DNA from 2 places in the Georgenia daeguensis genome. Region 1 is predicted to be linked to the other one. Evidence: riboswitches for the same ligand, from Rfam matches in the RefSeq annotation. Region 1 holds a riboswitch; the other holds the start of a gene.
The links. Region 1 has a riboswitch for glycine ahead of gcvT (glycine cleavage system aminomethyltransferase GcvT). Riboswitches for the same ligand answer to the same signal wherever they lie in the genome.

Region 1 (7,428 bases):
CGCCGCCGAAGCCCGAGGGCCCCCCGGCCCGACGGGGTCCACGGCACCGTCGGCGGCCGCGTCCGCGGCGCGCGCGACAGCCGCGGCGAGCGCGGCCACGTCCTCGTCGCCGGTGGCCTCGTCGACGGAGACGCGCACCCGGTCGGCGTCCTGCACCCAGACGGTGATGTTCTCCTCCAGCGCGGCCCGGCGCACGGCGTCGGCCCGGCCGGGCACCACGAGCTCGAGGGTGTCGAAGTAGTGCTCGTGGCTCAGCCGCACGCCGGCCTGCCGCAGCCCGGCCGCCAGGGCCCGGGTGCGGGTGTGCACTGCCTCGGCGATCTCCCGGAGGCCGTCGGGCCCGTGGTAGACGGCGTACATGGAAGCCATGACGGCCAGCAGCACCTGGGCGGTGCAGATGTTGGAGGTGGCCTTCTCGCGGCGGATGTGCTGCTCGCGGGTCTGCAGCGCGAGCCGGAGCGCGGGTGCGCCGTCGACGTCGCGGGAGACGCCGACGAGGCGGCCGGGGAGCTGACGCTCCAGGCCCTTGCGCACGCTGAGGTACCCCGCGTGGGGCCCGCCGAAGCCCAGCGGCACCCCGAAGCGCTGGGTCGAGCCGACCGCGATGTCCGCGCCCAGCTCGCCGGCCGGGGTGACCAGCGTCGCCGCCAGCAGGTCGGCGGCCATGATCACCACCGCGCCGGCGTCGTGCGCCGCACCCACCGCGCGCTCGAGCACGGACCGGGCCAGGACCCGGCCCGACGCTCCCGGCAGCTGGACGAGGACGCCGAAGACGCCGTCGAGATCCGTCCCGTCCAGGCCCTCGCCGAGGTCCGCGACGACGAGCTCGATGCCCAGCGGGGCGGCCCGGGTCTCGAGCACCGCACGGGTCTGGGCAAAGGTGTCGGCGTCGACGACGAAGCGGTCGCCCTTGTGCTTGGTCGCACGCCGCGCGAGGAGCATCGCCTCGGCGGCGGCGGTGGCCTCGTCGAGCATCGACGCCCCGGCGACGTCCAGCCCGGTGAGGTCAGTGACCACGGTCTGGAAGTTCAGCAGCGCCTCGAGGCGACCCTGGGAGATCTCCGGCTGGTACGGGGTGTAGGCGGTGTACCAGGCGGGGTTCTCCAGGACGTTGCGCTGGATGACCGGCGGCGTCAGCGTGTCGTAGTAGCCCTGCCCGATCATCGAGGTGCGCACGGTGTTGCGCGCCGCGATCCCGCGCAGGCGGGCGAGCACCTCGTGCTCGGAGGCGGCCCCGGGCAGGCCGGCGGGCGCCGACCCGTCCTGGATCGAGTCGGGGACGGCGGCGGAGACGAGCTCCTCGAGCGTGGGCACACCGACGGCGGCGAGCATCTGCTCCTGGGCGGCGGCGTCCGTCCCGATGTGGCGGTCGGAGAACTCCCTCACGCGCCCTGCCCCTCGACCAGCGCGCCGTACCCGGCGGCGTCCAGCAGGTTCTCCGGCAGCTCGGTCACGCGCAGGGTGTACAGCCAGCCCTGCTCGTACGGGTCGGCGTTGACGGTCTCGGGGGCGTCGACGGCCTCCTGGTTGACCGAGGTCACCTCGCCGTCGGCCGGGGCGATGAGGTCGGAGACCGACTTGGTGGACTCGATCTCGCCGCACGTCTCCCCCGCCGTCAGGGTCGAGCCCACCTCCGGCAGGTCGAGGTAGACCACGTCGCCCAGCGCCTCGGCCGCGTAGGCGGTGATGCCCACCCGTGCGGTGTCGCCGTCGACGGCGATCCACTCGTGGTCGGCGGTGTACTGGCGGTCGTCGGGGTAGCTCACGGTCGCTCCATTCGGTGGGACTTGCCTGGCAGGGTGTGGGGTCTGGGTGCTGCGGCTCTCGCCGCGAGGGCGGGCCGTCGCGGTCAGCGAGGGCGGCGGTAGAAGGGCAGGTCGACCACGGTCACGGGCTGGCGCCTGCCGCGCACGTCCACCTCGAGGCGGGTGCCCACGGCGGCCCTGTCGCGGTCGACGAGCGCCATCGCGACGGGGTGGCCCAGGGTCGGCGACAGGACGCCGGAGGTGACGGCGCCGATCGCGCCGTCGCCGTCGAGCACGGTGCTGCCGGCGCGGGCGGCGCGGCGGCCCTCGCCGGCGAGCCCCACGAGCACCGTCCCGCTGGGGTGCTGAGCCCGGTCGGCGAGGGCGTCCTTGCCGACGAAGTCGTGCTCGAGGTCGACCACCCGGCCCAGGTTCGCCTCGTAGGGCGTGACGTCGCGGCTGAGCTCGTGCCCGTACAGGGGCATGCCCGCCTCGAGCCGCAGCGTGTCCCGGCAGGCGAGCCCGCACGGCACGACGCCCGACCCGGCACCGGCCTCGAGCAGCGCCGACCACAGCGGCACGGCGGAGGCGGCGGGCACGGACAGCTCGAAACCGACCTCGCCGGTGTAGCCGGTGCGGGCGAGCAGCACGGGGACGCCGGCGACCTCGGCGCGGACCGAGGCGTAGTACCTCAGGGCGGCCAGATCCGTGTCGGTGAGTCCCGCGAGCACCTCGGTCGAGACCGGGCCCTGCAGCGCCACCAGCGCCCGGGCCTCGGTGCGGTCGGCGACGTGCACGTCGGCGCCGGACCGCACGGTGAGCTCGTCCAGCACCACGGTCCGGTTGGCTGCGTTGGCGACGACCAGGAACTCGGTCTCCGCCAGGCGGTAGACGATGAGGTCGTCGACCACGCCGCCGTCCGGGGCGACCATCATCGTGTAGCGCGCCCTGCCGACGGCGAGGGTGGAGCTGCGGGAGACCAGCGCGTGGTCCAGCGCGTCCGCGGCCCCCGGTCCGGACACCTCGATCTGCGCCATGTGCGAGAGGTCGAACAGGCCGGCGCGCTCGCGGACCGCGGCGTGCTCGGCGAGGTCGGAGGTGTAGCGCAGGGGCATCTCCCAGCCGGCGAACGGGGTCATCGCGGCGCCGGCGTCGCGGTGCACGGCGTAGAGCGGGGTGCGCAGGAGGTCGGTGGTCATGCGGGGAGCTCCGTCGGGTCGTCGGACGCGTGCGCGGGCGCGCACGTCGATCGGCTCCCCCTCTGTGCTGGTACCTGAGAGTTTCGGGCGCCGGACGGCGGCCCTTTCACCATGGGTGAGCCCGTGGACGCGTGGACTTCTTTCCAGAGTGGCCTGATCGACACGGTGCGGGGACCTGAGAGATTGCCGGGGCGGTTGCTCCTTCGGTGCGTCGCGGGGGCGACGGCTCTCCCGTGCCGACTGCTGACGGCCCGATATCCAGTTCTGGGTGGCGTCGGAGGATCACCCGCCGCGCGGGGTGCACGCTACCACCGGCGGTGCCGGGAACGCGGTCGCGGCCGCGCCGCGGTCAGGACGCGGCGGGGACGGGCTTGACGGCCAGCACGGGGCAGGGGGCGTCGAGCAGGATGCGCTGCGCGTTCGACCCGAGCACGAGCTTGCCCACCGGGGAGCGGCGGCGCAGCCCGATGACGATCAGCTCCGCCTCGACCTCCTCCGCCGTGGCGACGAGGGACTGCGCGACGTCGTCGGACCGCCGGAGCTGGCGGATGTCGTAGGCGATGTCCGCGTCGTCGAGCAGGTCACGCACGGCGTCGGCCTCGGCCTCCAGCAGCGACGGGTCGTCGCCGCGCGAGCGACGCGCGAGCACCACGATGAGCCGGGAGTCGCGCCGTCGCGCCTCCGCCACGGCGGCGTCCAGCGCCGCCGCTCCCTCCTGCGTGGTCACGTACCCCACGACGATCGTCATGCCTGCTCCGTTCCTGCCGCCTGCCGGGCGGCCCCGTGGACCGTGCCCGGGACGTTACCCGAAACACCGCGGTCACGAGCACCTCACGCACGGCGGGCACGGACGGCGACACCGTCACGGTGTCCGCACCCACGCCGGCGGCATACCCGCCTCCAGCGCCGCCACCACCAGCTCCGCCAGGCGGTGGCCCGGCTCCTCCTGCAGCGCCTGCCGCGCGACCACGTCGGCGCGGGCCCCCTCGTTGCCCCACCAGGCCAGGTACGCCAGAGCACCCAGGGCCGGGCCGCCCCCACCGGGCTCGGCATGGGCGGCCACGGTCTGGGCGAGCGCCGTCGCCCGGCCGACCATCTCGGCGTCCGGCGCCACCTCGGTCTCGAAGGCCCGGACCACCGTCCCGGGATCGAGGTAGTCGCCCGTGCGCCCCTCGGCCGCCTCCATCGTGGCGGCCACCACGGCGTCCCTCACGACCTTGTCGCCGAGCACGACGAGCAGCCGGCCCAGCACCTCGGGGGCCGTGCGCGACCGTTGACCCGGACCGGTCGCGACCGCGGCGTCCCACAACCGGGCGCCCTGCTCCCGCCAGCGCCGCAGCGGCTCCTGGTCGCGGGCGGGCCGGGCACCGGGGACGCCGAACGCGGCGCCGCGCACGAGCGGTGCGCCGCCGCAGGCCCGGCGCACCTCGCGGAGTCGCTCGCGCTCCGCCTCGGCAGCTGCGAAGGCGGTGGCCAGCGCGTCGCCGTCGCGGGTGCGCACGACCGCGAGCTGCGACCGGTCCCCCGCAGCGGCGCGTCCCGCCGTCACCATCGCCGCCGCCGCCGGGGACGCGGTCAGCAGCTCGAGCGGATGGCCGGCCGGCGGGCAGCAGTCGCAGGTGTCGAGATGGCCCCAGCCACGCGGCCCCACCCGCCACGGGTCGAGATCGGGCGCCAGCGGCCACAGGGCCTCGTCCAGGGCGTCGGCGAGATGGTCCACGACGTCGTGGAGCACCCGGTCGTCCTCCTCCTTCGTGTACAGGACGAGGTGGAGGTCCTCGGGCTGCTGGGCGGCGACGTGGCCAGCCAGGACCGCCGCCGCCTCGCCGCCGCTGAGCGGGGACGCGAGGTCGGCGAGGTCCATGCGCGCCACCAGGCCGACCTCCTTCCGGCCGTCCGGGGTGACGCTCACGGCCACGAGAACGGCGGACTCGGCGGGGTGGAAGCCCAGCCGGTACGGGATGAGGGCGATGAGGTCGCGGGGCTGGGACAGTCGGATGGTCTCTGTGGTGGTCATGGGTCCATCCAGCCGCGGAACTCCTGGTGCCCGCGCCGCGCCTGTGCACGGACGCCGCGGCCGCCGCCGGCTGTGCACAGCGGCGGTCGGGTGGACGGACGCGCCGCGCTGTGGACGGGTCAGGGTCTGCGATGTGGACGGTGGGGGTCGCGGGGCGCATAGGGTCGGGTCATGCACAGCACCGCCCTGTCCGACCTCCGCGAGGCCGTCGCCGAGCGGGTCCTCACCGCCCTGGACGACCGCACCGCGCACCTCGCGCACGTGGGCGCGCCGCTGACCGACTTCCTGGCGCCCGCCAGGTCCCTGCTCGGTGGCGGCAAGCGGCTCCGGGCGCTGCTGTGCGGGGCGGGCTGGGCCGCGGCCGCCCCGGACGCCTCGCTGGGGGGGCCCGTGGTCCTCGCGGGCAGCGCGCTCGAGCTCTTCCAGGGTGCCGCACTCGTGCACGACGACGTCATGGACGCCTCGCAGACCCGGCGCGGCATGCCCTCAGCGCACCGCAGGTTCGCCCTCGAGCACGCCGAGCGGGACTGGCTCGGCGACGCCGACGACTACGGTCAGGCGTCCGCCATCGTTCTCGGCGACCTCCTGCTGTCGCTGTCGTCCATGGAGATGGACGAGGCGCAGGCGGCGGTCGGACCCGCGGCCGGGGGCCGGGCGCGGCGGACCTACGACGCGATGACCGCCGAGGTGGCCCTCGGCCAGTACCTGGACGTCCGGTCCCAGGCCCAGCCGTGGGAGGACGACGGCGACGCTGCGCTGGCGCGGGCCCTGCAGGTGGTCCGGCACAAGTCGGCGCGGTACTCGGTGGAGCACCCGCTGCTGGTGGGTGCCGCGCTCGCGGGTGCGGACGACGATCTGCTCGCCGCGCTGTCCGCCGTCGGGCTGCCGCTGGGCGAGGCGTTCCAGCTCCGTGACGACGAGCTGGGCGTCTTCGGCGACCCGTCGACAACCGGCAAACCGGCGGGCGACGACCTGCGCGAGGGCAAGCGCACGGCCCTGCTCGCGATGACCGTGCGCCGGGCGGGCGCGGACGACCGCGCGTTGCTCCGGGACCGGGTGGGCGCGGCGGACCTCACCGGCGACGACGTGGCCGCCCTTCAGCGGGTCATGCGTGCGACCGGTGCGGTGGAGGAGCACGAGCGCATGATCGAGGCGCGTTACCAGGCCGGTCTGGTCGCCCTGGCTACGGCGGCGTTGCCGCGGCGGGCCGACGCCCTGCTGCGGGAGCTCGCGGCGGCGCTCACCCGCCGCGCCGCCTGATCCGGGCGGTCCGGTCCGCGGCGCTGCGTCGCTGCCGCCGGGCCGGGACGCGCGTCCCGGCCGCCCGTCAGAAGGCGAGCGTCTGGGCGACCCGCCGCACCGCGTGGGTGCGCCGGGCGCGCAGCGCGGCGATCGGCGTCGCCTCGAGCTCGGCGTGCGGCGTGAAGAGCCAGCGGAAGGACTCCTCGGCGTCGTAGCCGGCGTCAGCGAGCAGGATCAGCGTGCCGCGCAGCGCGGGCAGCGGCCCCGGGCCGTCGACGTCGTCGGGCCCCAGCAGCAGCTCACCGGGCACCGAGCGGGCGCCGTTCGGCCCGTGCGGCACCGCGAGCAGACGGTGCTCCCGCAGCAGGGAGCGGACGTCGCGGAGGCGGAGACCGAGCATTTCCGCCACCTCGGGCAGGGAGTACCAGCGGGTGGGGTCCTCGGGCGCGTCGGTCACGGAGGAATCTTAGAGGACCGTTTCGGACAATCGGTTGTCGACACGCACCTACAGTCGCTACTGTCACACTGGTTTCATTAGTCACGTTGGTATCACCGACAACACGAGTCACGTCCGTTACACGAGCGGTCGTGTCTCTGAGCCGGCCCCCTGTGCACGACCCCGTTGGAGGATCGATGTCGAAGGTCGAGAACAGCTCTCGGACCACTGCCCGCACCCAGGCGGGACGGGCCGGTATCGGTCTGGCCCTGGCCGCGACGACCGCCGTGGGCGTCGCCGTCCCCGCCGCGACGGCCCAGGCCGCGCCCGCCCAGCCGCCCGCCAGCCTGCACAGCGCCACCCTCGGCGCCACCGCCCTCGCACCGCAGGCGCCCGCGGCCACACCGACCATGACCTACCGGGTCCAGGCCGGTGACACGGTCTCCCACATCGCCGCCCGCACCGGCTCCTCCGTCAGTGCGATCGTGCGGGCGAACAACCTCGACTCCCGTGCGCTCATCCGCGTCGGCCAGATGCTCAAGATCCCCTCCGCCGCCTCGGCCTCCGACGCCCGGCCGGCGACCACGGCGGCCTCGCGCGCGGCCGCGCGCCCCGCCGTCACCCACACCGTGACGGCCGGCGACACGCTCTCCGTCCTGGCCCAGCGGTACGGCACCACGGTCGCCGCCCTCGTCCAGGCCAACAAGCTCGACTCGGCGCACCGCATCTACGTCGGCCAGAAGCTCGCCGTCTCCGGCACGGCCTCGCTCCCCGCCTCCGCCGCCCCGA
Region 2 (7,428 bases), on a different contig from region 1:
CCGACGACGGCGGTCTCCCCGAGCGTCAGCTCGGCCGGCACGTCGAGCGTGAGCGAGTCGACCCGGGCGCGGACCTCGGCCCGCATCCAGTCCAGCCGGTCGGTCACGGGTGCGGGGCTCTGGCCCACCACGCCGTCGGCCGGGTCGATGCCGAGCAGCGTCCACCCGGTGAACCCGCCGTTGTCCGGCGTGGAGGCCGGCGACTTGCCCGAGTTGCCGTTGATGACGTTGGAGACGCCGTCGAAGCTGCGGGCGTGGAACGCGCCGACGTGGGCGTTGACGGCCGCGACGGACTTGCCGGAGGTGGCCCGGAAGTCGGCGAGCGCCTCGTCGACCGCCGCGGCCTCGTACCGGTCGGACAGCTGCGAGGCGTCGTCGGGCAGCGGGTCCTCGGTCGGGTGGTGGAAGAACACCATCACGCCGGTGACCGCGGGGTCGGACGCCGCCGAGGCGAGGGAGTCCTCCAGCAGCCGGATCTGGTCCAGCCCGCCGGCCCGGAGGGACCCGGCGGAGGTGTCGAGCGTGACGACCCGCGTGCCGGCCACGTCCACCACGTTCTGCGCCGGCCCGAACGCTGCCTCGAAGGCCCCGATGGAGCCGCCCATGATCTCGTGGTTTCCCGGCACGTACAGGTACGGGACGGCGTCGCCGACCTCCTCCTCGAGCACCCGCCTGGCCAGGTCGAAGTCGATCGTGGCGCCCTCGTCGACCAGGTCGCCGTTGACGACCAGCAGGTCCGGGTCCTCGGCGACGATCTCCCGCAGCGTCCGCCGCGCGGCCGCGACGGTGTCGGAATCCGGGGCGCGGCCGACGAACTGCGCGTCCGACATCACCGCGATCCGCTGGGCGTACCCGTCCACGGTGCCGTCCGTGACGATCACCGGGTCGTGCACCGGCGCCAGCACCGGCTGCTCGACGTCGGGGGCGACGACGGCCCTGATGTCCGTGAACGCGACGTCGCCCTGGTAGCTGGCGGTGGAGCGGGTCTCCATGATCCGCACGCGCTCGAGCGTGAGGGGGAACGGCGTGCCCGCCGGGACCGTGAACGTGGTCTCCTTCCAGCCCTCCCAGGTGATCATCGGCCCGTCGAGCTGCTTGACCACGCCGTCGCCGTCGCGCACCTGCAGGCGCGGCCAGGCGCCGGTGGCGTCGCCGTCGATCAGCATCGTGATGGCCTGCGGCTGGCCGGGCACGGGGATGGGCGCGGGCGCGACGGCGTAGGAGCCGCGGGTCGCCGTCGACGTCGTGAAGTCGTGCGTGAGCCGCAGCGCCGCCTGCCCCTGGGGGCCCTCCGCCACGGTGAGCGTGCCGGTGGCGCGCGCCTGCGCGAAGGTCCACGACGCGCCGTCGGACAGGTCCGTGACCGGCTTGGTGGTCAGGCCGACGGTGACGGGCAGCTGCACGACGGTCCCGGCCACCTCCAGCTGGGCGAGCGCCGAGCCGGAGCCGGTGGTCGCGGTGATCGTGAAGGCCCCCAGGCCGGCCGGCTCGATGGTGAACCCCTCGTCGATGGAGGCGTCGACGTCGGAGACCTCGATCGGCGCGGAGAACCCGTCGGCGTCGTGGCCGGTGAGGGAGACGGTGGCGGTGTCGCCCTCGCCCTCCATGGCGATCTGCGAGGTCGACGCGGTGACGTGGTCCAGCGGGCCGAGCACGGTGAGGTTCGTGGCGCCGGTCAGGCCGGACGCCTTGTACGTGACAGTCGCGGGGCCGGGAGTGACGCCCTCCAGTACGGCGCCGGTCTTCGTCTGCTCGGTGAGAACGGCGTTGGCGTCGGCGCCGTTCGGCAGCGAGCCCGGCGAGGTCACGGTGAACCGGCCCTCGGCGTCGGTGCCGGCGAGCTGGTCGGTCAGGCCGACCCCCTCGACGGTTCGGTGCAGTCCGGGGATGACGTGGTGGGCGTCGTCGCCGTCGAGGGCGGGGCGCACGGCGACGTCGGTCAGCTCCTCGGTGTCGGCGGAGGAGAAGAACGCCAGGGAGTTGGCCACCACGCGCTGGGAGCCGTCGGAGGGGACATTGACGAGCTCGGGCTCGGTGCCGCCGGCGGGGCGGGCCACCATGGTGGTGGAGCCGCCGCCGTCGATGTTGACGGCGTTGTGGGCGCCGAGGTCGATCATGAGCTCGGCCATCTCCACGCGGGTCAGGCCGCGGGCGGTGGCGCTGCGCCCGTCCACCGTTGCGACGAGGAGCTCGGAGCCGTCCTCGGTCAGCCCGAGGACGGTGCGGGCGGCGACCGGCTCGTCGGGGAAGTCGGCCAGCTGCCCGTCCAGGACCAGCGGGACGTTGCCGCCGATCCCGAGGTCGACGTCGGAGCTCGGGGAGATCGTCACGTCCACGGCCTGACCGACCGCCAGGGCGCGCAGGGCGGCGGCGCCGGTGCCGCGGCCCAGCAGGACCTGACCGCCCGCGGGGAAGGTGGGCACCCCGGCCCCGTCGGTCACTGCGGTGACGGTGCCGCCGGAGACGACGGCGGTCGCGACGTCGGTCTCGCCGGGCAGGCCGGCGGGGCGGTCGAGGGAGGCGTTCCCCCACCGCTCGTTGTAGACGCCGATCGAGTCGGCCGGGACGGTCGCGCGGTTGAGGCCGGCCAGCTCGTGGGTGGTCCCGCCCGCGGTGAGGGTGCCGGAGGCGGAGAGGTACTCGACGGCCGCGACGCCGTCGGTGAGCGTGAACGCCGGGAACGGCTGGCTGTAGCCGTTGATGACCTCGCCGTCGCTGATCGTGGTGAAGATCGGGGCGTTGGTGAAGTTCATGTCGAAGTGGTTGCCGTTGACGGCGGCGACCGCCCCGGTGCCCTCGACCTGGTCCAGCACGGTGGCCGGGGATGTGGTGGAGCCCGAGTCGAGGACCTTCATGCTCAGGGTCGGCTCGGTGAGGTCCGCCTTGAGGATGTTGCCCGACGTCCAGCCCTTCTCCTCCAGGCGCTGGAAGCTGGTCAGGTCCAGGCCCGGCGCGACCGCCTGGGTGGAGACCTCGTGGAGCACGGACCCGTCGGCGTCGAGGTCGAGCCCGTTGTCGTCGCCGACGGTGACCAGGTCGGCGAGGGTCTCGGCGTCGGTCGGCTCGGTGGTGGCCAGCGCCGGCAGGGCGCCGACGGCGGCGAGGCAGAGGCCGGCGCCGGCGAGCGCGGCGGTCAGTCTTCGGGCAGGAAGGTGCACGGTTCCCCCGGATGATCGGTGCGGGCTGGCGCGGCCCGGACGTCGTCGTCCGGCCGCGGTTACCGACCGTAGCGAGGGGATATGGCTCGGTGATGAACGGCGGGTGAGCGGTTGTGGCCACGGCCGGTACCTGCCACCCCCGGCTCAGCCCCGCCGGCCCCCGAGCAGCGGGACGACGCCCGCGATGACGATGAGCCCGGCCCCGACGGCGGCGAGCGCCGAGATGCCCTCGCCGAACAGGGCGGCACCGAGCAGCAGCGCCACCACGACCTCCCAGTAGGACAGGCCGGAGAGCTCCGCGGCGCGCAGGTGCTTGCCCGCCACGACGAGCAGGCCGAGCGCGAGGAGCCCGCAGACGAGGAAGAACGCGGCGGCCCACGCCCAGTGGGTCGCCGTCATCCCGGACAGGTCGGGCCGCACCACGGCGACCAGGGCCGCGGTCCCCAGCGTGCCGAAGGCGAAGTTCCAGAAGCTGCGCACGTCCGCCGGCATGTCGGCGCGGTACCGGTAGCACAGCAGCGCCGCCCCGTAGAAGATCCCGGAGGCGATGCCGAGCCCGACGCCCAGGGCCTCCTGCCCGGACGCCGCGGCGGGCTCGCCGCCGACCAGGCCCGCCGCCAGCGTCATCCCGACGAAGCTGGTGACGAGGGAGACCACCTCGAGACGGGTCATCGACTCCTTGAGCAGCACCCACGCCAGGGCGGCCGAGAGGACCGGGCCCAGGTAGTGCAACGCCACGGCGAGCGCGAGGTCGACGAGGACGGTCGCGGAGAGCAGCGTCGCCAGCGACAGCCCGAGGAAGACACCGCCCAGCACGACGGACCAGGACAGGCGTGTGCGGCGCAGGACGCCGAGGCGGCGGCCGGCGGCGAGGACGACCAGCATCCCGATCGCGCCGACCAGCATGCGGCCCATCGTGAGCGCCTCGCCGATCGGTGCGCCGGACGGAGTGGCCAGGCGGCCGAACACCCCCGCGGTGCCCATGGCGGTGGCAGAGACGACGATCGCGACGACGCCGAGGCGGCGGTTGCGGGCCGGGGCGCCGGCACGAGTGATCTCGGGGACGCGCACGGGCGCGTGGGCGGACAGTGCCACAGAACTCCTCAGGACGGGCACGCGCGGGGGCGCGCAGAGCGGGCGGATCGATCCCCGCTCTGTCATCGGACCTGAGAGCTTTCACGGGCCGCGGCCCGGTTACACCGTCGGTGGACCCCCGAGGGGGTCGCTTTCCAGAGGAGCCTCGCCGGCGGCGGTCTTGGGGGCCTGAGAGATTCCCGGGGAGGTTGCTCCTTCGGCGCCCGCTGCTGCGGGACTCTCCCGCCGCGGTTCGGTGGCGTGTTCAGTTGTGGAGGTTTCAAGTATGCCTTACCGGACCGCAACGGCGGCAAACGCGGCGCGGCGCGCGCGTGCAGGGCGTCAACCTGCGGGTGACCACCCGAACGCCGGCGCCACGTGCCGGGCGATGTTCTCCAGCAGCTGGGCGTTGTACTCGACACCGAGCTGGTTCGGCACCGTGAGCAGCACCGTGTCCGCCGCCGCCACGGCCGCGTCCTTGCTCAGCTCCTCCGCGATGACGTCGGGCTCCCCGGTGTAGCTCTTGCCGAACCGTGCGCGGACGCCCTCGAGCATGCCGACCTGGTCGTGCCGCTCGTCCTCGCGGCCGCCGAAGTAGGCGCGGTCGAGGTCGGTGGTGAGCGGGATGACGCTGCGGCTGACCGAGACGCGGGGCTCCCGCTCCCAGCCGGCGTCCCGCCAGGCCTGGCGGTAGAGCTCGATCTGCTCGGCCTGCAGCTCGTCGAACGGCACGCCGGTGTCCTCGCTCAGCAGCGTCGAGCTCATAAGGTTCATCCCCTGCTCCGCCGTCCACCGCGCGGTGGCCCGCGTCCCCGAGCCCCACCAGATCCGCTCGGGCAGGCCCGGCGAGAGCGGCTGGATCGCGAGCGGGGCGTCGCTCCCGGTCATCCGCGGGTTCGCGCGCGCCACCCCCGCGCCGTCGATCGCGGCCCGGAAGAGCTCGGTGTGCGCACGGGCCATGTCGGCGTCGCTCTGCCCCTCGGCGGGGACGTAGCCGAAGGACTCGTACCCGCGCAGGGCCGTCTCGGGCGAGCCGCGGCTGACGCCGAGCTGGAGGCGCCCGCCGCTGATGAGGTCGGCGGCCGCCGCCTCCTCGGCCATGTAGAGCGGGTGCTCGTAGCGCATGTCGATCACCCCGGTGCCGATCTCGATGCGCGAGGTGCGCGCGGCGATCGCGGAGAGCAGCGGGAAGGGCGAGGCGAGCTGGCGGGCGAAGTGGTGCACGCGCACGTACGCGCCGTCGATGCCCAGCTCCTCCGCGGCAACGGCGAGCTCGATGGTCTGCAGCAGGGCGTCCGCGGCCGTGCGGGTCTGGGACCCAGGCACCGGCTGCCAGTGCCCGAACGAGAGGAAGCCGATGCGCTTGCGGTGCGTCCCGCCGTCCGTGGTCATGGCCGCATCCTCTCAGCCGGCCCCGACGTCGAGCAGGGTGAGCCGGACCCGCGCCGTGTCCCCCGCCTCCAGCCGCTCCGCCTTCCGCACCGCCTTCTTGATGGGCAGCACGTAGGTGCGCCGGCCGCTGTCGGGGAAGACCGACGTCCGCCACACCGTCCTGCCGACGACGACCTCCACCCGCACCGAGCCGAAGCCACGCTCGTACGGGGCGCTCAGCTCGAGGATCTCGTCGGCCACCTCCGTGGGCAGCGAGACGAACGTCCAGGTGTCCATCTGCCGGGCGTCCCAGAGCCACAGCGCGGCGTCGAACTCGTAGGTCACGGCGGCATGCTCCCGGCGCTGGGCCCGCGGGTCAACCGGTTTGGCGACCGGTCAACCGGTTCGGCGGCCGGCCCACGGTTCGGCGGCCAGCCACGACGGCGGACGGCGAGGGCGGCGCCCCGGCCGCACGCCGTCGCTCGAAAATGCCGTGCCCCCGCCGGGCCGGGAGGGCACGCTCTCCCCGTACCGACCGGTCCGGCCGGCGGCGATGACGTCACGCGCGTCCGGACGATGAGGAGGTTGTGCGGTGGCTCGCGTGCCGACCCGGATCGACGCCGCGATCCGGCACCTCGACCCTGCGGGGACCGAGCGGGTTCTCGAGATCGGCGGCGGCACGGGCGTGGCGGTCGAGATCCTGCTCGACACCTTCCCCCGTCTCACGTGCACCGCCGTCGACCGGTCCGCCCGTGCGGTCGACCAGACCCGACGGCGCAACGCCCGGTTCGTCGAGGAGGGGCGGCTGACCGTCGTGGAGGCGGACGTCGCCGACCTGACGGCCGCGCTCGGCGCGGACGCCACGTTCGACCTCGCCCTGGCCGTCAACGTCAACGTCTTCTGGACCCGGCAGGCGGTGCACGAGGCCGGCGCCCTCGCCGCGCACCTGCGACCGGGCGGGCGCCTGTGCCTCGTCTACGAGCTGCCGGACGGGCGGCGGCCCCGCGAGGACGTGGCGGACCGCGTGGTCCGCTCCCTCGACGTCCCGGGTCTGCGGACCGCGGTCCGCGCCGAGGACGGTCTGCTGGTGGTCACCTCCAGACGCGATCTGGGAGGGTGAGCCCCGTGACCGACCACGCCGTCCCGCAGAGTCCCGCCGCCCCACGGCGAACGCACGTCGTCACCGGCGCCGACTCGGGGATCGGTGCCGAGCTGGTCGGGCTGCTGAGGTCCGCCGGTGACCGGGTGCTCACCTGCGGCCTGGGCGACGGGGTCGACGTGCGCGCCGACCTGGCCACCGCGACCGGACGCACCGCACTCGTGACGGCCGTGGAGCGGCTCGCCCCCGACGGCCTCAACGGCGTCGCCCTGGTCGCAGGGATCGACGACCGCGGCCCGGCCACCGTCTCGGTGAACTACTTCGGCACGACCGCGGTGCTCGACGGGCTCCGCCCCCTCCTCGCGCGCCGACCCGCCCCGCGGGCGACCGTGGTCACCTCCGCGTCGTCGCTCTCGGCCGGCGATCTCGCCGTCGTCGAGGCCTGCCTGGCCGGGGACGAGGCGGCGGCGCGGGCGGCCGCCGGGGGTGCGGCCGGGCGGGGACGGGGCGCCGTCATCTACCGCTCGACGAAGATCGCGCTGAACCGCTGGGTCCGCCGCCAGGCCGCGGACGCCCGGTGGGCCGGCGCGGGGATCACGCTCAACGCGGTCGCACCTGGCGTGGTCGACACCGAGACCGCCCGGCGGACGATGCTCGGCAACGCCGCACAGGCACGGGTCCTCGCCGAGGCGTTGCCCCAGCCGCTGGGCATCCCCGGACCCGTCC

Region 2: another riboswitch for glycine. It lies ahead of ABD774_RS10000 (DMT family transporter); the one in region 1 lies ahead of gcvT (glycine cleavage system aminomethyltransferase GcvT).

Annotation. Positions count from the first base shown of each region.
Region 1 is NZ_BAABBA010000002.1:149,220-156,647, forward strand. Features, by position in the region: gene gcvP (aminomethyl-transferring glycine dehydrogenase) at 1-1,386, opposite strand, end outside; gene gcvH (glycine cleavage system protein GcvH) at 1,383-1,766, opposite strand; gene gcvT (glycine cleavage system aminomethyltransferase GcvT) at 1,850-2,944, opposite strand; glycine riboswitch at 2,997-3,097, opposite strand; glycine riboswitch at 3,098-3,188, opposite strand; gene ABD774_RS02400 (universal stress protein) at 3,294-3,692, opposite strand; gene ABD774_RS02405 (DUF4192 domain-containing protein) at 3,807-4,961, opposite strand; gene ABD774_RS02410 (polyprenyl synthetase family protein) at 5,133-6,221, shown strand; gene ABD774_RS02415 (Rv2175c family DNA-binding protein) at 6,289-6,660, opposite strand; gene ABD774_RS02420 (LysM peptidoglycan-binding domain-containing protein) at 6,837-7,428, shown strand, end outside.
Region 2 is NZ_BAABBA010000008.1:135,030-142,457, forward strand. Features, by position in the region: gene ABD774_RS09995 (phosphodiester glycosidase family protein) at 1-3,158, opposite strand, end outside; gene ABD774_RS10000 (DMT family transporter) at 3,303-4,253, opposite strand; glycine riboswitch at 4,399-4,488, opposite strand; gene ABD774_RS10005 (LLM class flavin-dependent oxidoreductase) at 4,575-5,624, opposite strand; gene ABD774_RS10010 (DUF1905 domain-containing protein) at 5,637-5,948, opposite strand; gene ABD774_RS10015 (class I SAM-dependent methyltransferase) at 6,196-6,723, shown strand; gene ABD774_RS10020 (SDR family oxidoreductase) at 6,729-7,428, shown strand, end outside.